4 regions of the Yersinia enterocolitica subsp. enterocolitica genome follow, and region 2 is predicted to be linked to each of the others. Evidence: predicted binding sites of a transcription regulator. Region 2 holds the regulator's gene; each other region holds the start of a gene.

Region 1 (5,771 bases), 1.2 Mb from region 2:
TGGCCAATATGAGCAACAGGAATGGCGTGGCGATAGAGTTGTCGAGCTTCTTTAAAATCCACCGCCACCATGCCGTGATAATGGGTGCTCTGATAACTGCAAGCCAGCAGCCGGCGACACAACTCCGGATTACGGCCAAATTGTTTGCTCATCAAATACAGTTTTACTTGGTGATGATGGGCAACTTGCAGTAGTAAACGGGCATTAGCTTCAGTTTGTTCCACATCGATGACATAGCTATCAGGATAAATCTTTCCCTGATGCCAGAATGAGATAGCCGCATCAATAAGTTTAGTGTTTTGTTTTAATAGGGTTTTTAAAAACATTTAATGTCCTGAACGCCCTGGGCATAATTATATTTGTTAAATTATTATTATTTTGAACATTTACAATAAAAAAGAACCCTGATGTTGTATTTTTGTGGCACTACCCCGACAAGTCTGCTTTAGCGCAACAGGGGCGTGTCACTGGAAAGGTATAGACCGTAAAGGTTCGCGAGTAAATATCCGATTTCATTTTCTGCCGGTTTTAATGAAAAATAGGCCAATAAATCCTGATTTATTTCCCGGATATAGTGAATTTCTTTGCTTTGAACAATTTCCGCTAATATTGCCGGGTTCAACGCAGCGATCTCTTCGCCGCGGCGGGTTCGCATTAATGCATTTGCCATATGAGTGATAGCCATTACCCCTTGCTCCCCATGTACCGGTAATTGCCAGAAATGTTCTAACCGGTTGATAACCTGGTCTAATCCTTGACCAATATCCTGATCGATAACCCCTGACTGACATAGAATATTAAGACGCGCATCAATACAAATCTTCAAAGAGTGGCCTCCCGAAAATAGCCTGGCTTGCTGCCAGATTAATATGATTAATAACGAGGTTCTATCTCGCCATTCTGTACTGCTCGCTGGTGGTTAAGCAGTAATGTCTCATTAATGCCTTTTTCCAGCAGCAATTTGATCGGATGATTATCGGGTCGGATAAGGATAACGGCTTGCGAAGCTTGAATATAGCGCTCATCGCCTTGCAGTTTTATTGCCTGCAAATTTTCATGAGGGACATTATCCGCCAGATTCCAAATAGCGGCATCAATATCACCACGATTTATATGTGCGATACAATCGCTATAAGGTAATTCAACTAATTCGATAGGTTGTCCGGAAAATTTAATCTCAGTGAGCAGACATTGATCGGGGGAGCGCGGATCTAACCCGACACGACGAATGTTATTTTGCTCACCACGGCGGCAAATAAGTTGGTGACCATCCACGTAAGAGCCATTTCCCAGATTCAGTGCCAGAGCGACTTTACCTTGATCCAGATAACTCTTAGCTGCCAGATGCGAAACCACCGCCATGTCGTAAATACCGTCTATCAGACATTCTATCCGCACTTCAGCGCCGCGCATATGGGCAAAATAAAGGGGAAGTAAGGTAAATTGCTCTCTTAAACCGCTGGCCAAACCTTCATAAAGCTTGGTGTAAGGTAGTGGCATGGCACACACCATATTACCCAGATCAGCCTGTTGCAGTAACAGCGGCATATTCAGATCAATCAACAAGGTGCCATTACGACCTCGGCGTTCAACGATGATAGCGCCATCCGCTTCCAGCACTTTTAATGCATGCTGTACCACGCCGACGGAGATACCGAAATCATCGGATAACTCATCGATGGTTTTAAGCCGATTCCCGGAGCGCTCACCAATTAAATAGCGCGCCATAGATACCAATGCCAACCCTTCTTTTTTTATGAATTTCTTACTCATGGTAGGTCAATTCAGCCTTAATTTACCCTGTGTTACCGGGCAATAAATAGTAAGGGATAATGTCAGCCACACTATTAATGTTCAGTTATATGAATATTTAGACATTCATCTGAATGCCTCATCGTGGCAATATTAAATTAGGATATATGAGATTTAAATCACGTTCTACCACATTTAAAAGCAATAAGTAGACGGTTTTTTTATAACGGATATGCAGGGGAGCGAGAATGGCATCCCCTGAGAAATGAAATAAAATTCAATAATTAAATGACTTTATGCGGGCCGAAGCACTCGTAGTGAATTCGCTCGGCAGCGACTCCTTGCGCTAATAATTGGCGGCCGACAAATTGCATAAAAGCTAACGGGCCGCAGAAGTAATAATGTCGGTTGGGATCGGCTGCCAGCCACTGATGTGAGCTGAGATCCATTAACCCTTTACTGTGATAATCCTTCCCATGATTATCTTGGGCGGTTGGCTCGCGATACCATACATGGCGGCTGAGATTGGGCATATTGTCTGAAATAGCGGCAACTTCGTCAGCAAAAGCATGAACTCGTCCATTTTCAGCGGCATGTAACCAATGTACTGGCGCGGGATGTTGCTGATTGTGCAAGGTGTTGAGCATACTCAACATCGGGGTTTGACCGACACCAGCCGAAATCAGCGCTACAGGGGTATCCGGCGTAATATCCAAGAAGAAATCACCACGTGGAGGGGCAATGCGTACACTGTCGCCCTCGTTCAATTCACGGTGCATATAATTAGAAACGGTCCCTTGATCTTCACGCTTCACCGCAATACGGTAGGTTTTGCCGTTTGGCGCGGCGGTCAGGGAGTATTGGCGGATTTCCTGATATTCAAGCCGTTCATCTTCAATATAGATACCCAGATATTGTCCTGGTTTGAAATCCAATACCCGGCCACCGTCTTCAGGTGCTAACACAAAACTACAAATAACCTCACTCTGCATCTCTTTTTTGATGATGCGGAAACGGCGCAAGGTTCGCCAGCCGCCATCACTATTTTCACTCTGTTGATAAATCTGACTTTCTCGCGCAATAAATACATCCGCCAACACACCGTAGGCTTTCGCCCAGGCATCTAACACTTCCTGACCAGGAGAGAACATTTCATCCAGCGTGCTTATCAGATGATGGCCGACGATAGGATAGTGTTCTGGTTGAATATTCAGACTAGCGTGTTTATGCGCGATCCGCTCTACTGCGGGCAGTAAAGCCGCCAGATTTTCAAGATTTGCTGCATAAGCACAAATGGCGTTGAACAGGGCTTCGCGTTGATCCCCATTAAACTGATTGCTCATGTTGAAAATGTGTTTCAGCTCAGGATTGTGCTCAAACATGCGGTCATAGAAATGTGCCGTTAGCTTGGGGCCAGTGGCGGCCAGTAACGGAATAGTGGATTTAACGGTGGCGATGGTTTGACTATCCAGCATGCGGTGCTCCTTAAATATTTATCCCTTTCGCCCTGACTGCAACGCCAATGACTTCAGGTGTTATTGTGTGTGATTCAATACATGTATTTTAAATGCATCTTATAGTTTGCAGCCTAATTTGTAAATGCACATCATTCTTATAAGGGACTAGCGTGCCGTGTCAGTTCACAGAATATGAAAAAATCACATAATGAATATGAGGATAATTCCGTTGCCTTGGATGAAGTCTGAACAGGTCAAAGCCTTACGCAGTCTGGAGCCAATCGTTTGCGTAAAAACCTCAGTCAAGACCTATCTTAACGGGGGGGAAACAGTTTACACTGTGTCATAAAGCCCAAGAGGGCAGTCTACCAGGTCTATTTTGTTAGCTAAGTCAGGAGAGCCGGATGTTAAAGCGTGAAATGAACATTGCCGATTATGATGCAGATCTATGGCGTGCAATGGAGCAAGAAGTGGTGCGCCAGGAAGAGCACATCGAGCTGATTGCCTCTGAGAACTACACTAGCCCGCGCGTTATGCAGGCTCAGGGTTCTCAGTTGACCAACAAATATGCTGAAGGCTATCCGGGCAAGCGTTACTACGGTGGCTGTGAGTATGTCGATATTGTTGAGCAGTTGGCTATTGACCGCGCAAAAGAGTTGTTCGGCGCAGATTACGCCAACGTTCAGCCGCATTCCGGTTCTCAGGCGAACGTGGCGGTTTACTCCGCCTTGCTGCAACCGGGTGACACTGTTTTGGGGATGAACCTGGCGCACGGCGGCCATTTGACCCACGGCTCACCGGTTAACTTCTCTGGCAAACTGTACAATATCGTCCCTTACGGCATTGATGAGTCTGGCAAAATTGATTATGAAGATATGGCGCGTCAGGCCGAACGTTATAAACCGAAAATGATCATCGGCGGCTTCTCTGCTTATTCCGGTATTGTTGATTGGGCAAAAATGCGCGAAATCGCCGACAGCATTGGCGCATATTTCTTTGTCGATATGGCTCACGTCGCCGGTCTGGTGGCTGCTGGCGTTTATCCTAACCCAGTTCCACATGCACATATCGTAACCACTACCACGCACAAAACACTGGCTGGCCCACGCGGTGGCTTGATTTTGGCGAAAGGTGGTGATGAAGAGCTGTATAAAAAACTGAACTCTTCTGTGTTCCCAGCCAACCAAGGCGGCCCATTGATGCATGTTATCGCCGGTAAAGCGGTGGCATTGAAAGAAGCTATGGAGCCTGAGTTCAAAGTTTACCAACAACAAGTGGCTAAGAACGCCAAAGCTATGGTGGCGGTCTTCCTGGAACGCGGCTATAAAGTGGTTTCTGGCGGTACAGATAACCACTTGTTCTTGCTTGATTTGGTCGATAAAAACATCACCGGTAAAGATGCCGATGCTGCTTTGGGTCGTGCCAATATCACGGTAAATAAGAATAGCGTGCCTAACGATCCGAAAAGCCCGTTTGTCACTTCTGGTGTGCGTATTGGTAGCCCGGCGATTACTCGCCGTGGTTTCAAAGAAGAAGAATCGCGCGAGCTGGCTGGCTGGATGTGTGATGTGTTGGATAACATCACCGACGAAGCGACTATCGAGCGCATCAAACAGAAAGTATTGGCTATTTGTGCCCGTTTCCCGGTTTACGCATAATCTCAGCCAATTGATTTTTCTAATAAAAACCCGCGAAATGCGGGTTGAGTTTAATGATAAAGTGCCCGTAACGGTGAAAACAGGCAGATCGTAAAGACGCCGTAACCCCCTCCCTGGGGGCTCGAGCCGCGCCGTCCGTGGCGCGGACGCTTTACTCTTCTACCTGCCTTCACCTTGCAAGATCGAGTTATCGAGGTTTGTCAGCAGTCTGAACCCGCGAAATGCGGGTTTTTTGTCATTTACGTAACGTAAATGTGAAGCCAATCTCAAATTACATGTTTACCTAATGACAAAGTTGCTAGCATACGGGGCCTCTGTCACAGTGGCGGGCTGACCTCGGAGGGATTCATGGTATTGCAATCAACACGTTGGCTGTCGCTCAGCTATTTCACCTATTTCTTTTCTTATGGCATTTTCCTGCCTTTCTGGGGCATCTGGTTGCAAGGGGAAGGGATACCGCCTGAAACTATTGGGATTTTGCTGGGCGCTGGATTAATTTCCCGCTTTCTCGGCAGCTTGATTATTGCTCCCAGTGTTAAAGATCCCTCTTATCTGGTCACTGCCATCCGCATTCTGGCACTCCTGACATTAGCCTTTGCGGTTGGCTTTTGGTTTGGTCATGGCTGGGCCTGGCTGATGGTGATTATTGCCGGTTTTAACCTGTTTTTTGGCCCATTAGTACCACTTACCGATGCGCTGGCGGCGACCTGGCAAAAACAGATAACCATGGATTACGGCAAAGTCCGGCTGTGGGGATCGCTGGCGTTTGTGATTGGTTCTGCATTGACCGGTAAACTCGTCTCTGTTTGGGGCCATCCGGCGATTCTTTACAGCTTGCTGTTCGGCGTTTCAGCCATGTTACTGGGAGCATTGCTGAAACCGAGTGTCATGCCGCAGGGTGAGG
Region 2 (5,771 bases):
AAGAAAACGGCAGCTACCGCCAGCAAAACCATTAAGAAAAAGGCACAGGAAGTCAGCAAACCTACCAGCCCAAAAGTCACTAGTAGCAAAAAAACGAATATTAAAACTGCTAGCAATAAAAAAGCGGCAGTTAAAAAAACCGAAAAAGTGGCTTACGGTCGCCATCGCAATAAAACCCAAGGTAAAGCCGCGACCGAATTAGTAGCAAATAGTAAAATAAAACTCAGCCCTGCGCATAAAAAGCGCTATCAGCATGCTAAACAGACCGCAATGAGCAAACTGATGAAGCAAGTAGGGAAACCTTATCGCTGGGGTGGCACCTCCCCTAATACCGGTTTTGATTGCAGCGGGCTTATTTACTACGCCTATAAAGATGTCATCAGAATAAAAATGCCACGTACTGCTAATGAAATGTATCATTTGCGCGATGCAGCACCGGTTAAACGCGCTGAATTAGAAAGTGGTGATTTAGTGTTCTTCAATATTGCTAATCGCGGTGTTGCTGATCATGTCGGCGTTTATTTAGGCAACGGCAAATTTATTCAGTCACCACGCACCGGTGAAGAAATTCGTATCAGCATGCTAGACAACGACTACTGGCAAGATCATTATGTCGGCGCTCGTCGTGTTGTGACACCGAAAACTATCCGCTAAACCAAGCACCGCACCCGGTAGCCCTATCGGGTGCTTGTATACCTGTCAAACATACCTGTCAAACTTCAACCAGCCAATATCCCATCAAATAATATGGTTATGCCTGTCATTCCTGTTAAAAGTTGTTAAAATTAATGCCCACAATAAAAATACAACAATTACGATTTTAACCGCTCCTCACCACATCTTAGTGAGCTAACGTTCGGATTTGAGGAGCAAACACCCTGAGCAACCCCGAAAGGAGAGAGCTATGTCTTTTGAATTACCGGCATTACCTTATGCACAAAATGCACTGGAACCGCACATTTCTGCTGAAACGCTGGAATACCATTACGGCAAGCACCACAACACCTATGTGGTAAACCTCAATAACCTGATCAAGGATACTGAGTTTGCAGGTAAATCCTTGGAGGAGATTGTCAAAACCTCCAGTGGCGGTATTTTTAACAATGCAGCTCAAGTTTGGAACCACACCTTTTACTGGCACTGTTTATCACCTAATGGCGGCGGCGAGCCGACAGGAAAAGTCGCCGATGCCATTAATCAATCCTTTGGATCTTTTGCTGAATTTAAAGCGCAATTTACTGATGCGGCGGTAAAAAACTTTGGCGCGGGCTGGACCTGGCTGGTCAAAAAAACGGATGGCACGTTAGCTATTGTCAGCACATCAAATGCGGCGACACCGCTGACGACCGCTGATAAGCCATTGTTAACTGTGGATGTATGGGAGCACGCTTACTATATTGATTATCGTAATGCGCGACCAAAATATCTGGAGAATTTCTGGGCGCTGGTGAATTGGTCTTTCGTTGAGAAAAACTTAGCCTGATAAGACAAGAAGCAAAAGACGCCGGGTAATCATATTACCAACAGAAATAATTAAGGGCGGGTTAACCGCCCTACTTATCACTTCACACCGGCACGCGGCTTAATTAATTCATGACCGCCACGAAGCTAAAGGCAATAATCATCGCCAGTGCACCAACAGTCGTAATCAGCGACATTTTCAGATTGGTATCCATAAGAACTCCTCAGCCGGTTTATTTTAGTAGGGTAAAGGCACATAGTTAGTGCGTTAAATTATTTTCCCACAGTTAAGAAAAAAAATCTTGTGCCCATTACGCACTTTATAACATTGATTACCTCTTCCACTTTTCCTCCAGATCAGCCAAAATTCGCAGTTCATAACTGTATGCCGACTAATAACGTCTAATAAATACTCTCAGACGACCATCTGACTTAGCTCTCCAGCCTACTATCTTGTTTCTGTCTGAGCGGTGTTCGAGTCATGCAGGCAAACGATTAACATAATACTTACCTGCTGTAACAGGTGAGCTTAGGAGTCATTCTTTTTATGGCAACGATTAAAGATGTGGCCAAACACGCGGGTGTGTCTACTACCACCGTTTCGCACGTTATCAACAAAACTCGTTTCGTCGCCGAAAACACCAAGGCCGCTGTGTGGGCAGCCATTAAAGAACTGCATTATTCACCGAGTGCTGTGGCGCGCAGTTTGAAAGTTAATCACACTAAATCAATTGGCTTGTTGGCGACATCCAGCGAAGCCCCCTATTTTGCTGAAGTGATCGAAGCGGTTGAAAATAGCTGTTATAGCAAAGGCTACACTCTGATTTTATGTAACTCTCATAATAATCTGGACAAGCAAAAAGCCTATTTGGCGATGCTGGCACAAAAGCGTGTTGATGGCTTATTGGTGATGTGTTCTGAATATCCGGAACAGCTACTGGGAATGTTAGAGGATTATCGCAATATTCCAATGGTAGTGATGGATTGGGGAACCGCCCGTGGCGATTTTACCGATTCGATTATTGATAATGCATTCGAAGGCGGTTATTTAGCTGGCCGTTATCTTATTGAGCGTGGTCACCGCGATATCGGGGCTATCCCCGGCCAGCTATCGCGTAATACCGGTGGCGGTCGCCATCAGGGCTTCCTAAAAGCATTAGAGGAGGCCAACATCACCCTGCGAGAAGAATGGGTGGTTCAAGGTGATTTTGAGCCAGAATCCGGCTATAAAGCCATGCATCAAATTCTGACACAAAAGCATCGTCCGACTGCTGTATTCTGTGGTGGCGATATTATGGCAATGGGCGCGATATGCGCCGCAGATGAATTAGGTTTGCGTGTACCACAAGATATTTCGGTGATCGGGTATGACAATGTGCGTAATGCGCGCTATTTCTCGCCGGCGTTGACCACCATTCATCAGCCGAAAGAGCGATTGGGTGAAACGGCTTTTGCTATGTTGCTCGACAGAATTGTCAGCAAACGCGAAGACCCTCAAACCATTGAAGTACATCCAAAACTAGTCGAACGTCGTTCTGTTGCTGATGGCCCATTCCGCGATTATCGTCGCTAAGCACAGTTATCATCGCTAAACATTTAGTCTGCCGGTAGCGCCCTGTTACCGGCGGCTAATTCTGCCGAAGCTCATTATCCGTGCCATTAGCATCTCTTAGCCACTCATCATTTAACGTGACACTGTCACCCAAATATTCCAACATCCAGGCTAAGGCCGGGGAATGGTTATTCTGCTCCCACGTCAAGCAACACGGGCTAGCAGGTAAGGGGTCAGCGAGTGTTAAGGCTGCCAGTTTCCCTTGTGCAATCAGGGGCGATACCATATGAGCGGGCACCATGCCAATACATAACCCCTCACACAGACAGTCTATGCCCGTCGCCCAATCCGGTGCCACTAATCGCTGTTGGTTATCCAACGTCCAGGTATCTCGTTTCGGCAAATTTCGCGCAGTATCCTCTAAACAGAGGGAGGGATAAGGCCGCAACTGATCGTCGTTAAGTGGCCCGGTTAGCTGCGCTAAAGGGTGATTGATACTTACTACGCAATGCCAGGTCAGAAAACCCATGTCACGGAAGACGAACCGCCCGCCAACCGGGATGGCACGCGTCGCACCAATGGCCATATCCGCTTGCCCATCCGCCAGCGCATCCCAAACGCCGTTAAAGACTTCATAACGCACCCGCAATTCGATATCGGGAAAATGGCGATAAAAATCCAGCACTAAACGGCGGCTTCGCTGAGGTTTGACAATTTTATCGACCACGATATTTAATTGCCCGCGCCAGCCATTCGCCACTTGTTGACATTGACGACGTGTGTCATTCATTTTTTTGATAACATCACGCGATTCTTTAATAAAAACTTTGCCTGCTTCGGTCAATTCTACATCCCGATGGCGGCGCGCAAATAGCGGCACAGCCAACCACTCCTCCAATTGACGCACGGTATAACTTATCGCAGACGGTACGCGGTGCAATTCTTGCGCAGCAGCGCTGAAACTCCCGGTGCGCGCAACAGCATCCACCACATCTAATGAGTATTCTGACCACATGGTTTTGCGCTTCCTTTAAACGGAATTTTTGACATCAATTTTTTTGATAGCATGGCGCAAATATTACCGTTTCACAACAGAATATCGCGTCGTTAGAATGCCCCCGCAATTAATTTTCGATAACAAAAGTTTTACCTGCAAAAACTATAATTTAGCCAAAGTCATTGGAACCACAGGCAGGCAGCAAACGAACACATCCCGATGAGCTTATATCAATAAGTGATGCGGGTAAGTAAGAGCAGCTAACACCCCTGCGGTTTCAAGGACGAAGGATATAATGAGAAACAACAATGAAAACAACATCGAGCTTCATGTTCTACCTGGCCGGTTTGAGCATGTTGGGGTATCTGGCCACTGACATGTATTTGCCCGCCTTTGGTGCCATGCAACAAGAACTCCAAACCTCCGCCGGCTCCATCAGCGCCAGCCTTAGTATCTTTCTCGCGGGTTTCGCGATCGCCCAACTTATCTGGGGACCCGTTTCGGACAAAATAGGCCGCAAACCGGTGCTGTTAGCAGGGTTAGGGTTATTTGCTATCGGCTGCCTGGGGATTTTATGGGTTGAAACTGCGGCGCAGTTATTGGTTTTGCGCTTTATTCAGGCGGTGGGGGTCTGTTCCGCTGCGGTGAGCTGGCAAGCCTTAGTGGTCGATCGCTATCGCGACGGCAAGGCCAACCGAGTATTTGCGACCATTATGCCATTAGTGGCGTTATCCCCTGCGCTCGCGCCATTACTGGGTGCCTGGTTATTAAACCATTTCAGCTGGCGCTCAATTTTTGTCGTGCTATTGGCGATTACCCTGCTGCTACTGATTCCGACCGCCTTGCTTAAGGAACGGAAAAAAACAGCGCCGGATAACGTAGATAGAAGCAAAAACGCCATTAGTTTCTGGCAGTTACTGAAGTCTCCGGTATTCAGCGGCAACGTGATGATGTTTGCTGCATGCAGTGCCGGTTTTTTTTGCCTGGCTAACGGGTTCACCTTTTATTTTAGGTGATATGGGATATAGCCCGAATGTCATTGGTTTGAGTTATGTTCCACAAACAGTAGCCTTTCTACTGGGGGGATTTGGTTGCCGTAGTGCATTGAGTCGAATCAAGGGTAACACCCTACTGCCGTGGCTGTTGGCCGGTTATGCTATCAGTATGATTGCACTTTATCTGATAGCAACGCTGACGACGCCAACACTGGTGACCTTACTTATTCCGTTCTGCTTAATGGCGCTTGTGAATGGTGCCTGCTACCCTATTACCGTAGCAAATGCATTAATGCCCTTTCCTGCCAGTACGGGTAAAGCAGCAGCGTTGCAAAACACACTACAACTGGGCTTGTGTTTTATTGCCAGCATGATGGTGTCGGCCTATATCAGCCAACCTTTGCTGGCAACCGTCACTGTGATGCTGTCAACGGTAGCTTTAGCCGCATTGGGATATGGCATTCATTGTTATGCGTTGAGGAAAGAAAAAGTCCATACTAATAATAATGACTATAATTGCGTGGAGTCATAATTCCTTGTAAAAATAGTCACTAAGTGAAATTTTGGCCGGGAAAGATTTAGTATTGAGAAAGCTTCCCGGCAAGCCTATACTCGGTTTAACCGATTATAATATCATTTAAAAAAAGCATTATCTTAAGCACTTGCTGGACGCGTGGATTGCGTCACATTTACTCTTATGGATGAGCAGCCCTAAATTAGGGTTTCTTCTTAATCTTCCTCTGTCCGTAATGGATACCAAACACCA
Region 3 (5,771 bases), 2.6 Mb from region 2:
CACCCGCGGGTAGCCAGCATTTTAGTTGGCAAGTGAAAGGGATGGATTGCCCAAGCTGCGCACGTAAAATTGAAAATGCAGTCAGTAACCTGGTCGGAATTGAAAATGTAAAAGTTCTGTTTGCTACAGAAAAACTGGTCGTCGATGCCCGTTCAGACATTCGTCTCCAAGTTCAGCAGGCCGTCATACAGGCAGGGTTCAGTCTGATCGATACTCAATCCCCTGGCGCGGGCAAAAACACTGAGTCAGAGTCACGTTTTCGCGAATATCTACCAATTGCATTATTAACCACGCTGATGCTCCTCAGTTGGGGAATCTCTTTATTCAGTATAGAGCTGAGCGAATTAGCCTTTACCGTGACTACAATTGTCGGGTTGATTCCGATTGTCACTAAAGCCTGGAAACTTATTCGCTCCGGCACACCATTTGCGATTGAAACCTTGATGAGCGTCGCGGCTATTGGCGCGATGTTTATTGGCGCAACCGCTGAAGCGGCAATGGTATTGCTGCTGTTTATGGTCGGCGAGTTACTCGAATCCTATGCAGCAAACCGCGCACGCCGTGGCGTGACAGCACTAATGGCGTTAGTTCCTGAAGAAGCCTTACTACTCAAAGAGGGTGAACGGCGACAGGTTTCCGTTGCCAGCTTGCGCCCTGGCGATATCATTGAAGTCTCACCAGGGGGTCGCTTGCCCGCTGATGCTGAATTAATGACTCCATTCGCCAGTTTCGATGAAAGTGCTCTCACTGGCGAATCTGTTCCTGTTGAACGCGTGCAAGGTGAAAAAGTCGCGGCTGGGAGTTTATCGGTCGACCGTGCTACCGAAATGCGCGTTATCTCTGAACCGGGTAATAACGCCATTGACCGTATTCTACAACTCATTGAATTAGCAGAAGAACGTCGAGCGCCTATTGAGCGTTTTATTGACCGTTTCAGTCGCATTTATACACCCGCCATTATGCTTCTCTCGGCACTGGTGATGCTGGTTCCGCCTTTGGCTTTCGCCGAGCCTTGGGATACCTGGATTTATCGTGGCCTGACACTACTGCTGATTGGCTGCCCATGCGCATTAGTTATTTCCACTCCGGCAGCCATCACCTCGGCACTGGCTGCGGCAACGCGGCGCGGAGCATTGATTAAAGGTGGTGCGGCGCTTGAGCAGCTTGGCCGCATTCAAACTGTCGCATTTGATAAAACCGGCACGCTGACTGAAGGTAAGCCACAAGTCACTGATATCCTGCCCATCTCTGGTGTGAGTGAAACTCGCCTGTTGTCACTGGCCGCAGCGGTCGAAGCAGGTTCACACCATCCTCTGGCTGTCGCGATCATGCAGCGAGCGCAGCAAAATACCCCGATGCTGCCACTCGCCGAAGAACGGCGTGCGCTGGCTGGCATTGGCGTTGAAGGCAGAGTTAACGGGTTAGTAGTTCGAGTCAGCGCACCCAGTAAAATATCGCCAGAGTTATTAACCGCCGAATGGCTCGCGCAGTTCGATGAGCTGGAAAGTAGTGGCAAAACAGCTGTCGCCGTGCTGGAAAATGAGAAATTTATTGGTGTCGTGGCGCTGCGAGACACTTTACATACCGATGCCAAACAAGCCATTGATGCCCTGAAAAAGCTGGGGATTCAAGGTGTGATGTTAACGGGTGATAACCCTCGTGCAGCGGCGGCCATTGCCGGTGAACTGGGAATTGATTACCGCGCAGGGTTGTTACCGGCTGATAAAGTGCGGGCAGTTATGACACTGAATGCAACACACCCGACAATGATGGTTGGCGATGGCATTAATGATGCTCCCGCCATGAAAGCGGCTAGCATCGGCATTGCGATGGGCAGCGGCACTGATGTGGCCTTGGAAACAGCCGATGCGGCATTGACTCATAATCGACTGACCGGGCTGGCGGAAATCATTTTGTTATCACGAGCTGCCAACGCCAATATTCGCCAAAATATTACTATCGCATTAGGGCTAAAAGGTATTTTCCTGGTGACCACATTGCTGGGTTTGACCGGTTTATGGCTAGCCGTATTAGCCGACTCTGGCGCAACCGCCTTGGTGACAGCAAACGCGCTGAGGTTATTGCGCAAGCGGGATATTTGACGACAAGGGCAAAGCGGTTTTCTACTCCGCTTTTGCCCCTTTTTTGACCAGATAGCGGTAAGGCGTCTGCCCGGTATCTTGTGCCAGCAACTGATGGTCCATAAAGCGGCAAAAACCGGGAATGTCACGGGTTGTGGCGGGATCGTCAGCAATAATAAGCAGAGTTTGACCGTCCTCCATATGCCGGACGGTTTTACGCACCATCATCACTGGCTCGGGGCAGCGCAAACCCAGGGCATCGAGTGTTTTATCCGGATTGGCAAAAATATCGGTCATTGCGGTTCTCTTGTGTGTCAGTCAACAGGCTAATAGCAAAAATGTAAGCAGGCTTACGAAGCGAGATAGTTTACTCCGCCGGTTTTTAGGTGCAAGTGGCACAATCGCTTTCGTGAAAAGGCCATCGTTTGCGCTAAAATTAACCATTGCATTCGTTGCGCAAACGCGTATTATGCCGCGCGTCGCAGAAATTGCGGCACATTATGTTTGGGTTCCCTCACCCCAATAACCAAAAAGGTCACATTTATGTTTTCGTTTACTGCCCAACAGCGGATGACCGCTTTGGTATGGCTGTCGCTATTCCATATTGTCATCATCACCTCCAGCAACTATCTGGTGCAATTACCGATATCTATCTTCGGTTTTCACACTACGTGGGGGGCTTTTACCTTTCCGTTTATCTTTTTAGCTACCGACCTGACCGTGCGGATTTTTGGTGCTCCCTTGGCGCGCCGGATTATTCTGTCCGTCATGGTGCCTGCTTTACTTATTTCGTATCTGATTTCAGCCCTGTTCTATCAGGGAAGCTGGCAAGGGTTCCCGGCATTGAGCAGCTTTAATCTGTTTGTTGCGCGCATCGCCGCTGCCAGCTTTATGGCCTATGTGCTGGGTCAAATTCTTGATGTTCAAGTATTTAACCGCCTTCGTCAGCGCAGTGCATGGTGGGTTGCCCCAACCGCCGCCATGTTCTTTGGCAATATCAGCGACACCATGGCGTTCTTCTTTATTGCTTTCTATCGCAGTTCTGATCCTTTTATGGCGGCAAACTGGGTGGAAATCGCCTTGGTAGATTATAGCTTTAAGCTACTGATTTGCATGCTATTTTTCTTGCCTGCTTATGGTATGATGCTCAATGTATTGCTGAAATACTTTGCCCGGAAGACCGAGCAGCAAACGCTAATGCAGGCGAACACCGCTGAACAATAGATTGCTTTTAGCGTCTGAATAAGGTGCGATAATGCTATTCATCATTGATAAGGGATTCCCATGCATAAAATAACCAAGTTTCTTGCTGTTGGCCTACTGGTTGTAGGATTAAGTGCCTGCGATAGCGGCAGCGATAACAATGTGGGCCAGCCAGTCAGCTTGTTGGAAGGTAAAGTCGCATTTAGTTTGCCAGCAGATTTATCTGACCAAAGCGGGAAAATGGGTAGTCAGGCTAACAACATGCACGTTTATGCCAACAAAACTGGCGATAAAGCGGTTATCGTGATTTTAGGTGATGATACCAATGAAGCTTTGAATGTGTTGACTGACCGCCTGGCCGAGCAGCAGCGTGCCCGCGATGCCAATCTACAGGTCGTGACAAATAAAGCGATTAAGGTCGATGGGCATCCTTTCCAGCAATTGGATAGTATTATTACCAGCGGTGGTCAGAAAGCCTATTCATCCGTGTTGATGGGTCAAGTTGATAACCATTTGATGACAATACAAATTACTCTGCCAGCCGACAATCAGCAGCAAGCACAAACAGAAGCTGAATCCATTATCAGCACCTTGAAGCTGAAATAGAATTCCTTGAAGGAGGTTATTGGTAACCCCTTCAAGGACAAAAGAAAATCCACAAGGTCATTGAAACCACAGGTAGGCAGCCAGCAAACAAATCCCGATGAGCTGACACCAGTCAGTGATTCGGGTGAGTGCGCGCAGCTAACACCCCTGTGGCTTCAAGGACAAAGGGGATTTAGTGCTTGTGCCAATAAAGTAATCGGATGCTCGCACTTCTTGCTGGTCGACATTTCTATCTGCCATTTACAGGTTTCGCAGTCGGTAATCACCAAATCAACACCGCTTTCTTCGATTTGTTGGAATAACGATGCGCCAATCCCTTGTGATGTCGCGTAGTTCTCTGATTTAAAACCATATGTTCCGGCAATCCCGCAACATTGGGAGTCCAATACCACCAGCTCAATACCCGGAATGCGCTGTAATAACGCCAAGGTATAAGCCGTCCAGCCCATTTTTTCCATATGGCAAGGTGTGTGATAGGCAATGCGCAGCGGTTTATTTTGGTTTGAGAGCAACGGTTTTAACGGTAATTCGCGCCCTTGATCCAATAATCGGTAAAGGTAGCGAGTCGCCAATTCCACTCTGTCGCGCACTGGTGCGGTATCGACATCTAGCAAGTGTGGATATTCATCGCGCAACGTAAAAGTACAGCTTGATGAGGTGGCGACCACCGGAATATCCCGATCAATCACAGCATCAGTCAGTGACTCCAGATTCACCCGCGCCTGTTTTTTCGCCTGTTCGATAAATCCATTTGCAATCAGCGGTACACCGCAGCATTTCTCGCGTTTAAGTAATTGAACGCCGATATTCATCGCATTGAATACACTGACTAAATCTTTGCCCAATTGCGGATGGTTGTAGTTAACAAAACAACCATGGAAAAACGCCACCTGCTCGGCATATTGCTGCTGTTTCTCAGCTTGTTTGCGATACCAGCGGCGGAATGTGCCAAACGAGTATTTTGGTAACTCACGTCGATGGTCAATTTTCAGCGCTTTATCTAGCAAGACCCGCACCGGCTTTAAACCCGTGACCGCATTGATGACCGGAGCAAATGGCGTTGATAGAGTCCCCATGATATCGGTGTGACTGAGGATAGCATCGCGCAGCTTAGGCTTATTACTGCTGTAACTGGCTTTCGCGCGTTGGATGATGTCGCCAATTTTGACATCTGACGGGCAGGCCACTTCGCAACGTTTACAGTTAGTACAATACTTCAGTGCGTCATCATATAATGCCGGATCTTTTAGGCGCAGCCGCTCACCATCAGGGCCAGCTTGTTTTGGCCCCGGATAAAGTGGGTTAACTTTCGCTACCGGGCAATAAGTGGTGCATACCGTGCATTTGATACAACTTTCAAAACTCTTATCCCGTGCCAAATGTGTATCCTGAGTGTCTTCGTGCTGTGGTAACCACGTCATAATGTCACCTCCATAGCGCTGACAATCTGCTCTGCCACAAACAAGGCACTGGTGAGAGAAACGCCTGCGCCACAGCCCTGTTGCAGCGGATCATATCCTCCGAGCACCGCGCCAATAACATGCAGGTTATCCAGTGCTACTCCCCCACGCAGCGCCCGTAGCCGGTTATCGGTGTTGACGCCAAATTGCAGATAAGGTTGCGGCGCAAACATATTGCTGTTGCTCCAATCTGCGCGGTTGGGTAGCGATAAAATATCCAGATCCAGTATTGGCTCGTAGACGTGCTCAAAGGTTGCTACCAGCCCATTACTGAAAAAACTGCCACTCGCCAGCACCATCTGAGCCGCACGCAGTGGAATATCACCATGATTACGGCTATACAGCCCGGTAATTCGGTTCCCCACCAGTTCAGCACGCAATACCGCATCCCCCGGCATGACAATACCGCCTAATTGTTGGA
Region 4 (5,771 bases), 920 kb from region 2:
CCGTCGGTAAACCCGGTTTTATTCCCGGTGAGTGGATTAAACCCGGCACAATCGTGATTGATGTCGGCATTAACCGCCTTGAAAGTGGTAAAGTAGTCGGCGATGTAGAATTTGATGTCGCTGTTGAGCGTGCGGGTTGGATTACACCGGTTCCCGGTGGCGTCGGGCCGATGACCGTTGCAACACTGATACAAAATACCTTGCAAGCCTGCGAGGAATATCACGACATCAACGAAAATAGAGTGAAAGGACAGTAATGGACATTTTTCATTTGGAAAAACACCCGCACGTCGAACTGTGTGACTTATTAAAGTTGCAAGGTTGGAACGATAGCGGAGCATCAGCAAAAGCCGCCATCGCTGATGGGCAGGTAAAAGTCGACGGAAATGTTGAAACGCGTAAGCGCTGCAAAATCCTGGCTGACCAAATTGTTGAGTTTCAAGGTATGAAAGTACAGGTTAAAGCCTAATAACCTCAGCAACGGCGAGTTTTAGCTGGTTATTGCAAAAAACTGCCGTTGTAGTAGTGAAAAGTACAAGATATGGGCAAAAAAATGCGGTTGCTGGCGAACACCAGAACCGCAATTTTTTTAATCTTCTACCTGTCAGACTTCAAGCTGCATGTGCCTTCCTGCGACTCGAATTATTTAGGTTAACAGCGCCTAAACTACGTGTTATTTACGACGCCAGGTCGTCCCTTGCGGGCCATCTTCCAGCACAATACCCAATTCATTCAATTGATCACGAGCAGAATCTGCCAGCGCCCAATCTTTGCTGCTGCGGGCATCGTTGCGCTGCTTGATAAGAGCTTCGATTTTTGCCACTTCATCGTCGTCCGTTTGCGCACCACTTTGTAAAAACAGTTCTGGATCCTGTTCCAATAATCCCAGCACATGCGCCAGTTTACGCAACTCTGCCGCTAACGCATTTGCCGCAGTTATATCTTCAGTTTTAAGGCGATTCACTTCGCGCGCGATATCAAACAGCACCGAGTAGGCCTCTGGCGTATTGAAATCATCATCCATTGCCGCACGGAAACGCGCTTCAAACTCAGCGCCACCTGCCGGCGTTGCATTCGCGTCAGTACCGCGCAGCGCAGTATATAAACGCTCTAATGAAGCACGCGCTTGCTTGAGGTTTTCTTCGCTGTAATTCAGCTGACTACGATAGTGGCCAGACATCAGGAAATAGCGCACAGTTTCCGCATCGTAATACGCCAACACATCACGGATAGTGAAGAAGTTATTCAATGATTTCGACATTTTTTCTTTGTCAATCATCACCATACCGGAATGCATCCAGTAATTAACATATGGGCCATCATGCGCACAGGTAGATTGTGCAATCTCATTTTCATGGTGCGGGAACATCAAATCAGAGCCACCACCGTGAATATCGAAATGCGCACCGAGCTGCTTGCCGTTCATTGCGGAACATTCAATATGCCAGCCTGGGCGGCCCGGCCCCCAAGGTGATTCCCAGCTAGGTTCCCCTGGTTTGGACATTTTCCACAGAACAAAATCCATCGGATTGCGTTTAACATCAGCAACTTCAACACGCGCTCCCGCCTGCAACTGATCCAAGTCTTGACGAGATAACAGACCATAATCCGGATCACTTTCAACGGAGAACATAACATCCCCATTGGCAGCCACGTAGGCGTGATTACGGGCGATCAAGCGCTCAGTCAATGCTATAATTTCAGGGATATGATGGGTGGCGCGCGGCTCTAAATCTGGGCGTTTGAGGTTCAATGCATCAAAATCTTTGTGCATTTCCACCAACATGCGCGTGGTGAGTTGCTCGCAAGTTTCATTATTTTCGAGCGCGCGTTTAATTATCTTGTCGTCAACGTCAGTGACATTGCGGACATACGTCAGAGAGTAACCTAAATAACGCAAATAGCGCGCAACAACGTCGAACGCGACAAAAGTACGCCCATGCCCAATGTGACACAGGTCATAAATGGTGATCCCGCATACGTACATACCTACTTTACCGGCATGAATAGGCTTGAATTCCTCTTTTTGGCGACTCAGTGTATTAAAAATCTTTAGCATCGGGACATTCCGTGGTTTTTGTTTTTGCGAAACGCATGGTTTAAAAAGATATCATCAGATTATGCGGTAAATCAGCCAACGATACAGCACTTTTTCGCCCATATAGACGGTGTTTCGAGTGCTGACTCAATCTCGCAGATATGATATAAGAGCCGTCTAAAGAGTCACGACTCATTTATGAATACACTTATTACACTAGCAGGAACATTATTATGGTCACTTTTCATACTAATCACGGCGATATCGTCATCAACACCTTCGCGGATAAAGCGCCGGTTACCGTTGAAAACTTCCTGAACTACTGCCGTAAAGGTTTCTATGATAACACTATCTTCCACCGTGTTATCGATGGTTTCATGATTCAGGGCGGTGGTTTTGAGCCAGGCATGAACCAGAAAACGACTGATGCTCCAATCAAGAACGAAGCCAACAACGGTTTGAAAAATACCCGTGGCACTCTGGCAATGGCGCGGACCAACGATCCACACTCTGCCACAGCTCAGTTCTTTATTAACGTTGCAGACAATGACTTCCTGAACTTCCGTTCAGAACGCCCGGATGGTTGGGGTTACTGTGTATTTGCTGAAGTGACTGAAGGCTTGGACGTGGTTGATAAAATCAAAAACGTTGCTACCGGTCGCAGCGGTATGCATCAAGATGTGCCAAAAGAAGATGTGATCATTCAAAGCGTTACTGTAAGCGAGTAATAACGGCTTAATGAGCACGCTTTTTATTGCAGATTTGCATCTTAGCGTTCAGGAACCGGCAATCACTGCCGGTTTTCTGCATTTTATCCAGCGTGAAGCAATTCATGCTGACGCGTTATATATCCTAGGCGATTTATTCGAGTCCTGGATTGGCGATGATGATCCCGAACCGCTATATCGGCAAATCGCTGCTGCGTTAAAATCACTCCAACAACACGGCGTGCCTTGCTACTTTATCCACGGTAATCGCGATTTCCTGCTTGGCAAACGCTTTGCTGTTGAAAGCGGTATGACCTTGCTGCCGGAAGAGAAAGTTGTTGATTTATATGGCCGTAAAATCGTTATTTTACATGGCGATACCCTGTGTACTGATGATGCTGACTATCAGCATTTTCGCCGTCGAGTACACAACCCAATTATCCAAAAATTATTCTTATGGCTGCCGCTGCGCTTTCGGTTACGCATTGCTGCTTATATGCGCAATCAAAGCCAACAAAATAATAGCGGCAAATCGCAACTGATTATGGATGTTAATCCACACGCGGTAGTTGAGACTTTCGAGCGGAATAGTGTCAGTTGGATGATTCATGGGCATACCCATCGCCCTGCTGTTCATACTGTTGAATTAGCATCGACAACCGCACACCGGGTGGTTTTGGGCGCCTGGCATGTTGAAGGCTCAATGGTTAAAGTCACAGCCGATAAGGTTGAATTGATTAAATTCCCGTTTTAGCCTTCACGTTTTACCTCATGAACCACGAAAAAAAACGAATAAAACCCGCTAAAAGCAGCTACGCAACCGTTTTCCTTGCCTGTGGCTCATGATATGCTCTACGCCCTCTTCGCCAGTCACGATTTATAGAAAATCGCTCTGGCCGACGCTTGCGCAATCACAGGAGCTTTACACTCATGGGAGCTAACCTCGATTCGGCTTATGCAGCCGGGGTTAAAATCGCTATCGTAATGGGGTCCAAGAGTGACTGGGCCACCATGCAGTTCGCCGCCGACGTGCTCACCACGCTCAATGTCCCGTTTCATGTCGAAGTTGTTTCCGCGCACCGAACCCCTGACAAACTGTTCAGCTTTGCCGAACAAGCCGATGCTAATGGCTTACATGTCATTATTGCAGGTGCGGGTGGTGCAGCTCACTTGCCGGGTATGCTGGCAGCTAAAACACTGGTGCCCGTGTTGGGTGTGCCGGTACAAAGTGCGGCATTAAGTGGGGTCGATAGCCTGTATTCCATCGTGCAGATGCCGCGCGGTATTCCTGTGGGGACCCTGGCGATTGGTAAAGCGGGTGCAGCGAATGCGGCCTTGTTGGCGGCGCAAATACTGGCACTGCATGATACTGAATTGGCTGCACGTTTAGCTAATTGGCGTACAAGCCAAACCGACGAAGTGTTAGATAATCCAGATCCGCGGGTGGAAGCATGAAACCTGTTTGCGTATTAGGCAATGGTCAGTTAGGGCGCATGCTACGTCAGGCCGGTGAGCCGCTAGGTATTGCCGTTTATCCGGTGGGTTTAGATGCCGAGCCAGAAGCTGTGCCCTATCAGAATAGTGTGATTACCGCCGAGATTGAGCGCTGGCCAGAAACTGCGTTAACCCGCGAACTCGCCACTCATACGGCTTTCGTTAACCGCGATATTTTTCCTCAGTTGGCTGATCGTCTGACGCAAAAGCAATTGCTCGATAGCCTGAATTTGGCGACCGCTCCCTGGCAATTATTGGCAAGCGCCAGTGAATGGCCGCACATTTTTGCCACGCTGGGTGAATTAGCCATCGTAAAACGCCGGGTTGGCGGTTATGACGGCCGAGGTCAGTGGCGTCTACGCCCCGGTGAACAAGAGAGTTTACCCGCCGATGCTTACGGCGAATGTATTGTCGAGCAGGGCATTAACTTTTCTGGCGAGGTTTCACTGGTCGGTGCGCGCAGCCATCAAGGTAAATCGGTCTTTTATCCACTCACCCATAATCTGCATGAAGATGGCATCCTGCGCATGAGTGTGGCTTTGCCACAACCCAATAGCAAACTACAGCAGCAAGCAGAAAAAATGCTGTCTGCCATTATGGATAAGCTGAATTATGTTGGTGTGATGGCGATGGAATGCTTTATCGTCGGCGACGGTTTGTTGATCAATGAGCTGGCACCACGGGTACATAATAGTGGGCATTGGACACAAAATGGTGCTTCTATCAGCCAGTTTGAGCTGCATCTGCGCGCTATTTTGGATTTGCCGCTACCCACGCCGGTGGTCAATACTCCATCTGCGATGGTCAATCTGATTGGTACGTCAGTGAATACCGAGTGGTTGTCACTGCCCTTGGTGCATCTGCATTGGTATGAAAAAGAAGTGCGCGAAGGCCGTAAAGTGGGTCATTTGAATTTAAATGATCCCGATGGTGCGGCATTAAGTACAGCCTTGGCGGCACTGACCCCGCTGTTACCAGCGGAATACCAAAACGCCCTGCGCTGGGCGCAAGCTAAGTTATAACTCAATCAAAGCATAAATAAGTCACGGTACTAACCGTGACTTGAGACTACTGACAAAACCAAATGAAGGGGAAAAGTTCCGTTGGGGTCGTAATGGCATAAGCCATCGGAGCGCCCCGAGGTGCGGTCACCCCTTCACTCACCAATGCTAAATCTAGTAACTGCGGAACAGCGCCCGCCCCTGCAACAACCGCGCCCCTAGCCAACCACCGCACAGTGACAGCAACAGTGCTGCCGCTAGTGGCAATAACCACCACATGACCCAGTTAGGTTGCCATGGGAAATCAAACACTAAGCGCTGCAATGCCCAAAGTGCGGCTTCGGCACCAATGGCAGCCGCCAGCCCCGCCACCAGCCCCAATAAGGCAAACTCCCACCACAATGTGCCGCGCAGTAAGCGTTTACTTGCACCAAGTGTCCGATAAACCACCAGTTCTTGACGGCGCTGGCGCATACCGACCTGCACCTGCGCCAATAACAGCAAGGTGCCACAAATAATCACCAATACCAC

The links. Region 2 encodes PurR, which represses purine synthesis genes. Its sites were predicted from a motif close to CANGCAAACGTTTGCNTG; they were not measured.
Positions count from the first base shown of each region.
Region 1: the regulator PurR is predicted to act here: its motif matches at 3,484-3,501, upstream of glyA (serine hydroxymethyltransferase).
Region 3: the regulator PurR is predicted to act here: its motif matches at 2,496-2,513, upstream of FGL26_RS17075 (7-cyano-7-deazaguanine/7-aminomethyl-7-deazaguanine transporter).
Region 4: the regulator PurR is predicted to act here: its motif matches at 3,559-3,576, upstream of purE (5-(carboxyamino)imidazole ribonucleotide mutase).

Region 1 is NZ_LR590469.1:2,138,337-2,144,107, reverse strand. Features, by position in the region: gene FGL26_RS10115 (YhfX family PLP-dependent enzyme) at 1-326, opposite strand, end outside; gene FGL26_RS10110 (PRD domain-containing protein) at 446-826, opposite strand; gene yhfZ (GntR family transcriptional regulator YhfZ) at 874-1,773, opposite strand; gene hmpA (NO-inducible flavohemoprotein) at 2,037-3,227, opposite strand; gene glyA (serine hydroxymethyltransferase) at 3,614-4,867, shown strand; partial or broken gene FGL26_RS10090 (3-phenylpropionate MFS transporter) at 5,216-5,771, shown strand, end outside.
Region 2 is NZ_LR590469.1:949,507-955,277, reverse strand. Features, by position in the region: gene FGL26_RS04445 (C40 family peptidase) at 1-654, shown strand, start outside; gene sodB (superoxide dismutase [Fe]) at 905-1,483, shown strand; gene cydH (cytochrome bd-I oxidase subunit CydH) at 1,587-1,676, opposite strand; gene purR (HTH-type transcriptional repressor PurR) at 2,009-3,034, shown strand; gene punR (DNA-binding transcriptional activator PunR) at 3,090-4,028, opposite strand; partial or broken gene punC (purine nucleoside transporter PunC) at 4,319-5,537, shown strand.
Region 3 is NZ_LR590469.1:3,597,706-3,603,476, reverse strand. Features, by position in the region: gene FGL26_RS17085 (zinc/cadmium/mercury/lead-transporting ATPase) at 1-2,102, shown strand, start outside; gene tusA (sulfurtransferase TusA) at 2,124-2,378, opposite strand; gene FGL26_RS17075 (7-cyano-7-deazaguanine/7-aminomethyl-7-deazaguanine transporter) at 2,625-3,305, shown strand; gene FGL26_RS17070 (DcrB family lipoprotein) at 3,366-3,890, shown strand; gene glpC (anaerobic glycerol-3-phosphate dehydrogenase subunit GlpC) at 4,046-5,311, opposite strand; gene glpB (glycerol-3-phosphate dehydrogenase subunit GlpB) at 5,308-5,771, opposite strand, start outside.
Region 4 is NZ_LR590469.1:29,722-35,492, reverse strand. Features, by position in the region: gene folD (bifunctional methylenetetrahydrofolate dehydrogenase/methenyltetrahydrofolate cyclohydrolase FolD) at 1-257, shown strand, start outside; gene ybcJ (ribosome-associated protein YbcJ) at 257-469, shown strand; gene cysS (cysteine--tRNA ligase) at 674-2,059, opposite strand; gene ppiB (peptidylprolyl isomerase B) at 2,272-2,766, shown strand; gene FGL26_RS00150 (UDP-2,3-diacylglucosamine diphosphatase) at 2,777-3,499, shown strand; gene purE (5-(carboxyamino)imidazole ribonucleotide mutase) at 3,676-4,200, shown strand; gene purK (5-(carboxyamino)imidazole ribonucleotide synthase) at 4,197-5,261, shown strand; gene ybbP (putative ABC transporter permease subunit YbbP) at 5,415-5,771, opposite strand, start outside.